Linked DNA regions of Oleidesulfovibrio alaskensis DSM 16109. The protein of the gene in region 2 interacts with the protein of the main gene of each other region in a pairwise test. Links are inferred from orthologs where the notes say so. Each region holds a gene or a part of one and is shown on either strand. Other genes may lie near its edges.

Region 1 (4,348 bases), on a different replicon or contig from region 2:
GCACCCGCATGTGCAAAGACAGGACACCCGGCCATGTTCAGTCCCTTCCGCGATAAAAAAGGCCGTCCGGGCGTCTGCGTGTACCGGAACCGTCTTTCTGTGCTTTTTCCCGTTCTTTACGGGCCTGCTCGTTCCACTCGTCCCACTTTTTTTCCCGCAGGATTCCGCCGGGACCAAACAGAAAACGCAGGTAGCCGATGATCAGCAGAAAAAAGACCGCGATCATGGCATATTGTCCCCATTTGGTATTCAAAAAAACAGCCAGCTGCATCTTCCAGCCGTCCGGTGCCTGCTGCGCCGCCTCCTGCGCGGCAAAACTGCCGGCCGCAGAAAGACATACAGCAGCCAGAGAAACCGGTAAAACCTGCATCAGCCGCATAATGTTATTCATACTGCACCCCTTGCGCCATAGTGTTGCAGCCGCTTACGGCCGGTTGCGCGGTAGGCGTTCCGCCTTGGGCATGGATGTATGACGCCGCGCCGCCCGATGCAACCCGCCCACAAAGGGCCGCCGCGCCGCCAGAACGGCTTTGGCGGGCCACAATTGCGACAACCCTCTGTTTCCATTTACATTTTAGGCAATTGAGTGCAAGTTTTTTTTCTGTTATCTTCATTGTTTAATCATCCGAAACACCCAACCCATCAGCAGCATGCCACAATTTGTCCATCTTCATTGTCATACGGAATACAGCCTGCTCGACGGCGCCATCCGCCTGAAAGATCTTTGCGAAAAAGCCAAAGAATTCGACATGCCTGCCGTGGCCATTACCGACCACGGCAACATGTACGGAGCCGTATATTTTTATCAGATGGCCCAGAAAATGGGCCTGAAGCCCATCATTGGCTGCGAGGTATATGTCGCCCACGGCGACCATACCGACAAAACAGGCGATATGGCCAAAAAACGCTACCACCTTGTCCTTCTGGCACAGAACAGAACAGGGTATCATAATCTGGCAAAACTGGTCACGCGCGGCTTTACAGAAGGCTTTCACTACAAGCCCCGTGTCAGCAAAGACCTGCTGAGGCAGTACAGTGAAGGCATCATAGCTCTTTCCGCCTGCCTTGCAGGCGAAATTCCGCGGGCGCTGCTGAACGAAGGCATGGACCGCGCCATTGAACTGGCCCGCGAATATGCCGAAATATACCCCGACAGGTTTTATCTGGAGGTTCAGTCAAACGGCCTGAAGGAACAGGACGAGCTGAATGACAAGCTGATAGAGCTTGCCGGTATAACCGGTCTGCCGCTGGTGGCAACCAACGACTGCCATTATCTGGAAAAAACCGACGTTGAAGCGCACGATACCCTGCTGTGCATCCAGACCGGCGCCAAAGTCACCGACGAGCGCCGCATGCGCTTTGAGACTACGGAACTGTATTACAAGTCGCCGGACGAAATGGCAGCCGCCTTTGCCCATGTTCCGGAAGCCATAGAAAACACCGTCAAAATTGCCGGACAGATTGATGTCACGCTGGACCTCGGGAACTATTATTTCCCCAACTACGAACTGCCGGAAGGCATGACGCTTGAAGACGAATTCCGCAAGCTTTCGCACGAGGGGCTGCAGAAACGTCTGGAGATTCTGCCCTACCGCGACCAGATAGACGAACCCGCCTACTGGCAACGTCTGGAAAAAGAGCTTGAAGTCATTTGCAGCATGGGTTTTCCCGGTTATTTCCTCATCGTGCAGGACTTCATCAACTGGGCAAAAGACAACAAAATCCCTGTGGGTCCGGGCCGTGGCTCCGCTGCCGGATCCATCGTGGCATGGGCGCTCAAGATAACAAACCTTGACCCCATTCCCTACAACCTGCTGTTTGAACGCTTTCTGAACAACGAGCGTGTGTCCATGCCTGATATCGACGTGGACTTCTGCGAACGCAGGCGCGGCGAGGTCATACAGTATGTAGGCAGAAAGTACGGCGAAGATTCAGTTGCCCAGATAACCACCTTTGGAAAAATGAAGGCAAAGGCGGTAGTGCGCGACGTTGCGCGGGCACTGGGGCTGTCTTTTCAGGACGGGGACAGAATAGCCAAGCTGATTCCCGAAGACCTGAAAATGACGATTAAAAAAGCTCTGGACATGGAGCCGGACCTTAAAACGCTTTACACCAACGACCCGCAGATACGCAAACTGCTCGATATTTCCATGCGGCTTGAAGGACTTTCGCGTCATGCGTCCACCCATGCCGCCGGCGTGGTCATTTCAGACAAGCCCATGTTCGAGTATCTGCCGCTGTATCGAGATAAAAAAGGCGGTATTGTCACCCAGTTCGATATGAAAATTGTCGAAAAAGTCGGTCTGGTCAAATTCGACTTTCTGGGTCTGCGCACCATGACGCTGGTACAGGATGCGCTGGACCTCATTGCCATGCAGGGCCTTACTCCGCCCGACCTCGACACCATGTCTCTGGAAGACAAGGAAACATACGAACTTTACTCCCGCGGTGAAACCGACGGCGTCTTTCAGGTGGAAAGTTCCGGCATGCGCCAGTACCTGCGCATGCTGCGCCCCTCCTGCTTTGACGACGTCATCGCCATGCTGGCCCTGTACCGTCCCGGTCCGCTGGGGTCCGGCATGGTGGATGAATTCATCAAGCGTAAACACGGAGAAGTGGCGGTCACCTATCCGCTGGAAAGCCTGAAAGACTGCCTGCGCGACACATACGGTGTCATTGTCTATCAGGAACAGGTCATGCAGATTGCCCAGATTGTGGCAAACTACACGCTGGGCGGCGCTGACCTGCTGCGCCGCGCCATGGGCAAAAAGAATGCCGAGGCCATGGCCGAAGAGCGCATCAAGTTTACGAAAGGCGCTAAAGAAAACAACGTTCCCGAGGCAAAAGCGACCGAGATATTTGACTTGATGGAAAAGTTTGCGGAGTACGGCTTCAACAAGTCGCACTCCGCGGCATATGCGCTCATATCCTATTACACCGCCTATCTGAAGGTGCACTACCCTGTGGAATTCATGGCCGCGCTGATGACGTCGGAAATGAACAATCAGGAAAAGGTGCTCAAATATGTGGCCTGCTGCAAGGATATGGGGGTTGAGGTTCTGGCTCCTAACGTGCAGATTTCGCGCCGCGAATTCAGCGTGCTGGACGGCAAGGTGACATACGGACTGGGCGGCATCAAAAACGTGGGAGACGAAGCTATCCGCGAGATAGTGAAAGCCCGCGAAGAAGACGGTCCTTTTCAGTCCATGCTGGACCTGTGCATGCGTGTGAATCTGCGCAAAGTCACCAAACGGGTGCTTGAAAACCTGATTAAAAGCGGTGCCTGCGACTGCCTGGGGTGCACCCGTCAGGGCATGGTGGCCGGACTTGATACCGTGGTGGCCCGCGCACAGAAAAAAGCCAAAGAAAAAGCCTCCAACCAGATTTCCATGTTTTCTGTCATGGAGCAGGAACCGCAGACCTGCCCCGGACTGGGTTTTGACTGCCCGGAACAAAGCATGGAGGAATGGGACGACGAAGAAAAACTGCGGAAGGAAAAGGAAGCTCTGGGCTTTTATCTCAGCAGCCACCCCTTACAGCCCTACCGGAAAGAAATTTTCCGGCTCAGGCTTACCCCGCTTGAAGACTGCCGCGAGATGGGACCTGAACAGAGTTTCAAATCAGCGGTGCTGGTCACTTCCATCAAGGAAATTCTGACCAAGAAAGGTCACCGGATGGCTTTTTGTCAGGTGGAAGACCTTACCGCCTCCGGTGAATGCATCTTTTTTCCCGAAGCTTATGCAGAATGCCGTGAGATGCTCCAATCTGACCAGCCGCTGCTGCTTGAAGCGAAAATCAGTGATAAAAAAGATGACGAGCAGCCCGCAAAACAAGATGATGAAGAAGAAATTCTTAAAGAGATAAAAGTGATAGGCGAAGCGGTCATTCCGCTGGCAAAAGCCTGCCACGAAAGTGAAGAGCCTGTGACCATAGAGCTGGGGCTTCATCAGCTGCACTCGTCTGATCTGGACAGCCTGAAAGCACTGCTGCGCAAAAACAAAGGGACCATTCCCGTCAACGTGCAGCTGGTCATAGAAGACAGCTGGTGCCTGCTGCAGCTGGGGCCGGAATACTCCATCCAGCCCGGCCCCGTGTTTGATAACGACTTCAATCAGTGGAAAATGAAAGGAAAAACTACTCATGCCTAAGGGAATATGGCGCCTTACCGTGCGTTCCGACTTTGCGGCGGCCCATTCGCTGCGCAACTATTGCGGCAAGTGCGAAGCACTGCACGGCCATAACTTCGGCGTTGAAGCCACAGTGGAAGGGGGAATCCTCACGCCTGACACAGAGCTGCTGGTGGATTTTAAAGTACTGAAAAACGCACTGAAACAGGTACTTGACGGTC
Region 2 (3,630 bases):
ACCCTGCATTACGGTCTGGGCGTGTTCGAGGGAATCCGCGCCTATAAGTGTGTTGACGGCACTTCCGCCGTGTTCCGCCTGCGCGAACATGTCGAACGCCTGTTTGCTTCGGCCCGCATTCTGCGCATGGAAATTCCCTATACCGTCGACCAGCTTGTGGATGCCGTGGTGGAAACGCTGCAGCGCAACAAACTGGACGAAGGCTATATCCGCCCCTTGAGCTTTGTGGGCGCGGGTGCCATGGGTGTGAACCCCGGCAGCAACCCCATACAGACCATCATTGCCACGTGGCCCTGGGGCGCGTATCTGGGTGAAGAGGCGCTGGAAGCGGGCATCCGCGTAAAAACCAGTTCCTTCCAGCGCCATCATGTAAACGCCATGATGACCAAGGCAAAGGCCGTGGGCAACTATGTAAACTCCATTCTGGCCAAAACAGAAGCTCTTGCAGACGGTTACGACGAAGGGCTGATGCTGGATACCGCGGGATTTGTTTCTGAAGCCACCGGCGAAAACATTTTCATCGTGCGCGGCGGCGTTATTAAAACAACGCCCCTTACGTCCATACTGGACGGTATCACCCGCAACAGCCTGATGACGCTGGCCGGTGATCTGGGCTACACCGTGGTGGAACAGCAGTTCACCCGCGATGAGCTGTATGTGGCCGATGAAGCCTTTTTCTGCGGCACTGCGGCGGAGGTCACTCCCATACGTGAAGTGGACCGCCGCGTTATCGGCGCCGGCAAGGCCGGACCGGTCACCAAGCATCTGCAGACCGAGTACTTCAAGCTTGTAAAGGGTGAAAATCCCAAGTACGCACACTGGCTGCATCAGTATTCACTGTAGCGGCATACGCCTTTCCGGCCGGCCCTGCCTCGGCAGGGCCGGTTTTTCACCCTTTTAGCCCCCCCACTTATGAGTCACGCATCGCTAACCGCAAAATACAGGCCGCAGACCTTTGCCGACGTTGCCGGACAGGAAACCGTCAAAGCCATTCTGTCACGGGCCGCGGCCGAAAACAGGGTCGCGCCTGCCTACTTGTTCAGCGGTACGCGCGGGGTGGGAAAAACCACCATCGCGCGTATTTTTGCCAAGGCGCTTAATTGCACCCGCGGTCCGGCCGCGGAACCCTGCAACGAGTGTGAACAGTGCCGCAAGATAACGCAGGGCATGGCTGTGGACGTGGTGGAGATTGACGGCGCCTCCAACCGCGGCATTGATGACGCCAAACGCCTCAAGGAAGCCATCGGTTATGCCCCCATGGAAGGCCGGTACAAGGTTTTCATCATCGACGAGGCGCACATGCTCACCCGCGAGGCGTTTAACGCGCTGCTGAAAACGCTGGAAGAGCCGCCGGCCAATGTCACCTTTGTCATGGCCACCACCGAGCCGCATAAATTTCCCGTAACCATTGTCAGCCGCTGTCAGCATTTTATTTTCAAACGGCTTACCGAAAACGGACTGGCAGCGCATCTGGTGCGCATTCTTGAGCGCGAAGGCACAGGATACGAGTCTGAAGCGGTCAAGCTTATTGCCCGCCGTGCCGCCGGCAGCGTACGCGACTCCATGTCTTTGCTGGGACAGGTGCTGGCACTGGGCAGCGATTCTCTGACCGTGGCGGATGCCCGGGGTATTCTGGGGCTTGCCGGACAGGAGTTGTTTTTCCGCGTGGCCGACGCCATCAGGCGTCAGGACTGTGTCGGTGTTTCCACCGTGTTGCGCGATGTTCTTGATCAGGGACTTGATCTGGGCTTTTTTTTGCGCGAGCTGACAGGCATGTGGCGCAACCTGTTCATGTTGCGTCAGGCCGGTGAAAGCGCATTGCCCCTGCTGGACCTGCCCGAAGAAGAAGCCCGTCAGTGGCTTGAATGGGCACCGCAGTTTGCCCTGTCGCACATCCATGCCTGCTGGCAGATGACTCTGGAAGGACAGCGGCGCGTGCTGAACAGCCTTGAACCGGCCATGGCGCTGGAACTGCTGCTGCTCAATCTTGCATTCATGCCGCGCCTGCTGGGTATGCAGCAGGCTTCGCAGACGGCGCCTGCTCCGGTGCCCGTGGCCGGTGACGGACCTGCTCCTTCCGGCGGTTCGTCCGGTACTCCGCCGGCGGGCGGACATGCTGCTCCGCCCCGCTCTGCCCCGTCTGTCCCGTCTGTCCCGGACCCTGCCGGTACTTCCGGTCGTGTTGCGGATGCGGCGGAACCGCAACAGCAGGCGCAGGCAGACAGTACAGCGCCCCCCCCCGCCGAGGATGCTCCGCCGGGGCAGCCCGAGCCGTCCGGCCCCGCCACGTGGGAGGGTTTCGCGCAGTTCTGCCTGCAGCAGAACGGTCAGGACGGCAAAAGCCTGCGACTCCTGCGGCAGATAAAAGGTGAACTGCGTGACGGGGTGCTGCATATCACCCCCGCGTACCAGATGCAGCGCGACCGTCTGACACAGCCGGAAATGGCAGCCGCTCTGGAGACTCTGGCCCGCAGCTACTGGGGTGCGGGTGTTACAGTGGCGGTGGGTGAACCCACCGAACAGCGCAAGGCCATCTCGGACCTGCGCAAGGAACTGGATGACCACCCTGCCGTACAGCTTCTGAAAGAAGAGTTGGGAGCGCGTGTGCTGGCGGTGCGGTATATGGAAAAAAATAACAACGACTGATAACGGCGCTGGCCGTATACAGACATTCCCGGAGGATCATATGAGAGGCATGCAGGATATGCTGCGTCAGGCGCAGATTATGCAAAAGAAGATGACCGAGCTTCAGGAACAGCTTGGCGAGCGCACCGTGGATGCCAGTGCAGGCGGGGGCATGGTTTCAGTAACCGTGTCCGGCAAGCAGGAACTGCGCGCCATTAAAATAGACCCCGCTGTGGTGGACCCGCAGGATGTGGACATGCTGCAGGATCTTGTGCTGGCAGCCATCAATGAAGGGATGCGCCTTTCCAAGGAAATGGTTGAAAAAGAAATGGGTGCTCTGACCGGCGGCCTGAAAATTCCGGGGCTGATGTAACGCCGTGACAGCGCAACGATTGCCTGAACCGCTCAAAGCGCTGGTGGACAGGCTGGCCCGTTTGCCCGGTCTGGGACCAAAATCCGCCCTGCGCATGGCCATGACCCTGCTGAAATGGCCCGAAAGTGAAACCCGCGGTCTGGGTGCCGCCATAGCGCAGCTGCGCGACAACCTGCACCTGTGCAGACGTTGCGGTTCGCTGACGGATGTGGACCCATGCGCCATATGTACCGACGCCACGCGCGGGCGCGATACGCTGTGTCTGGTTTCGGAGTGGGACAGCCTGCTGGCGATGGAAGACGGCGGATTTTACAAAGGGCAGTATATGATTCTGGGCGGGCTGCTGGCTCCGCTGGATAATGTGAATCCTGAATCGCTGGAGCTGGAAAGACTGCGCCGCAGACTGGCCGAAGGCGAAGTGCGGGAAATCATTCTGGGGCTGGGAACCACGCTGGAGGCGGAAAATACGGCTTCGTACATCCGCAGCATGGTGAACCGCGATTTTCCGCAGGTTCGCGTGACCCGTCTTGCACAGGGCATACCGCTGGGCAGCGAAGTGAAGTTCATAGACAAGGAAACATTGCGCCAGTCGTTGCAGTTCCGGCAGGATCTGTAACCGCAGGCCGCAGAAC

What was found. Proteins that work in one complex are often made in the same cells at the same time.
Region 1: the proteins of dnaX (region 2) and dnaE interact in binary tests that used the Escherichia coli proteins (3 or more experiments, as listed by UniProt). The link is inferred for Oleidesulfovibrio alaskensis DSM 16109 from one-to-one orthologs.

The regions. Positions count from the first base shown.
Region 1 is NZ_AXWQ01000004.1:193,383-197,730, forward strand. Bases 324-4,348 are described here. They hold dnaE (DNA polymerase III subunit alpha), read left to right. Parts: upstream 324-650; coding sequence 651-4,148; downstream 4,149-4,348. Other genes in these bases: H586_RS17745 (hypothetical protein), read right to left, coding at 324-391; queD (6-carboxytetrahydropterin synthase QueD), read left to right, coding at 4,141-4,348. Also shown: H586_RS17740 (HD domain-containing protein), read right to left, coding at 1-35; more of H586_RS17745, read right to left, coding at 38-323. UniProt on the Escherichia coli protein: DNA polymerase III is a complex, multichain enzyme responsible for most of the replicative synthesis in bacteria. This DNA polymerase also exhibits 3' to 5' exonuclease activity. The alpha chain is the DNA polymerase catalytic subunit.
Region 2 is NZ_AXWQ01000018.1:28,181-31,810, forward strand. The notes cover bases 296-3,279. They hold dnaX (DNA polymerase III subunit gamma/tau), read left to right. Parts: upstream 296-912; coding sequence 913-2,646; downstream 2,647-3,279. Other genes in these bases: H586_RS0111235 (branched-chain amino acid transaminase), read left to right, coding at 296-843; H586_RS0111245 (YbaB/EbfC family nucleoid-associated protein), read left to right, coding at 2,687-2,998; recR (recombination mediator RecR), read left to right, coding at 3,003-3,279. Also shown: more of H586_RS0111235, read left to right, coding at 1-295; more of recR, read left to right, coding at 3,280-3,614. UniProt on the Escherichia coli protein: Part of the beta sliding clamp loading complex, which hydrolyzes ATP to load the beta clamp onto primed DNA to form the DNA replication pre-initiation complex.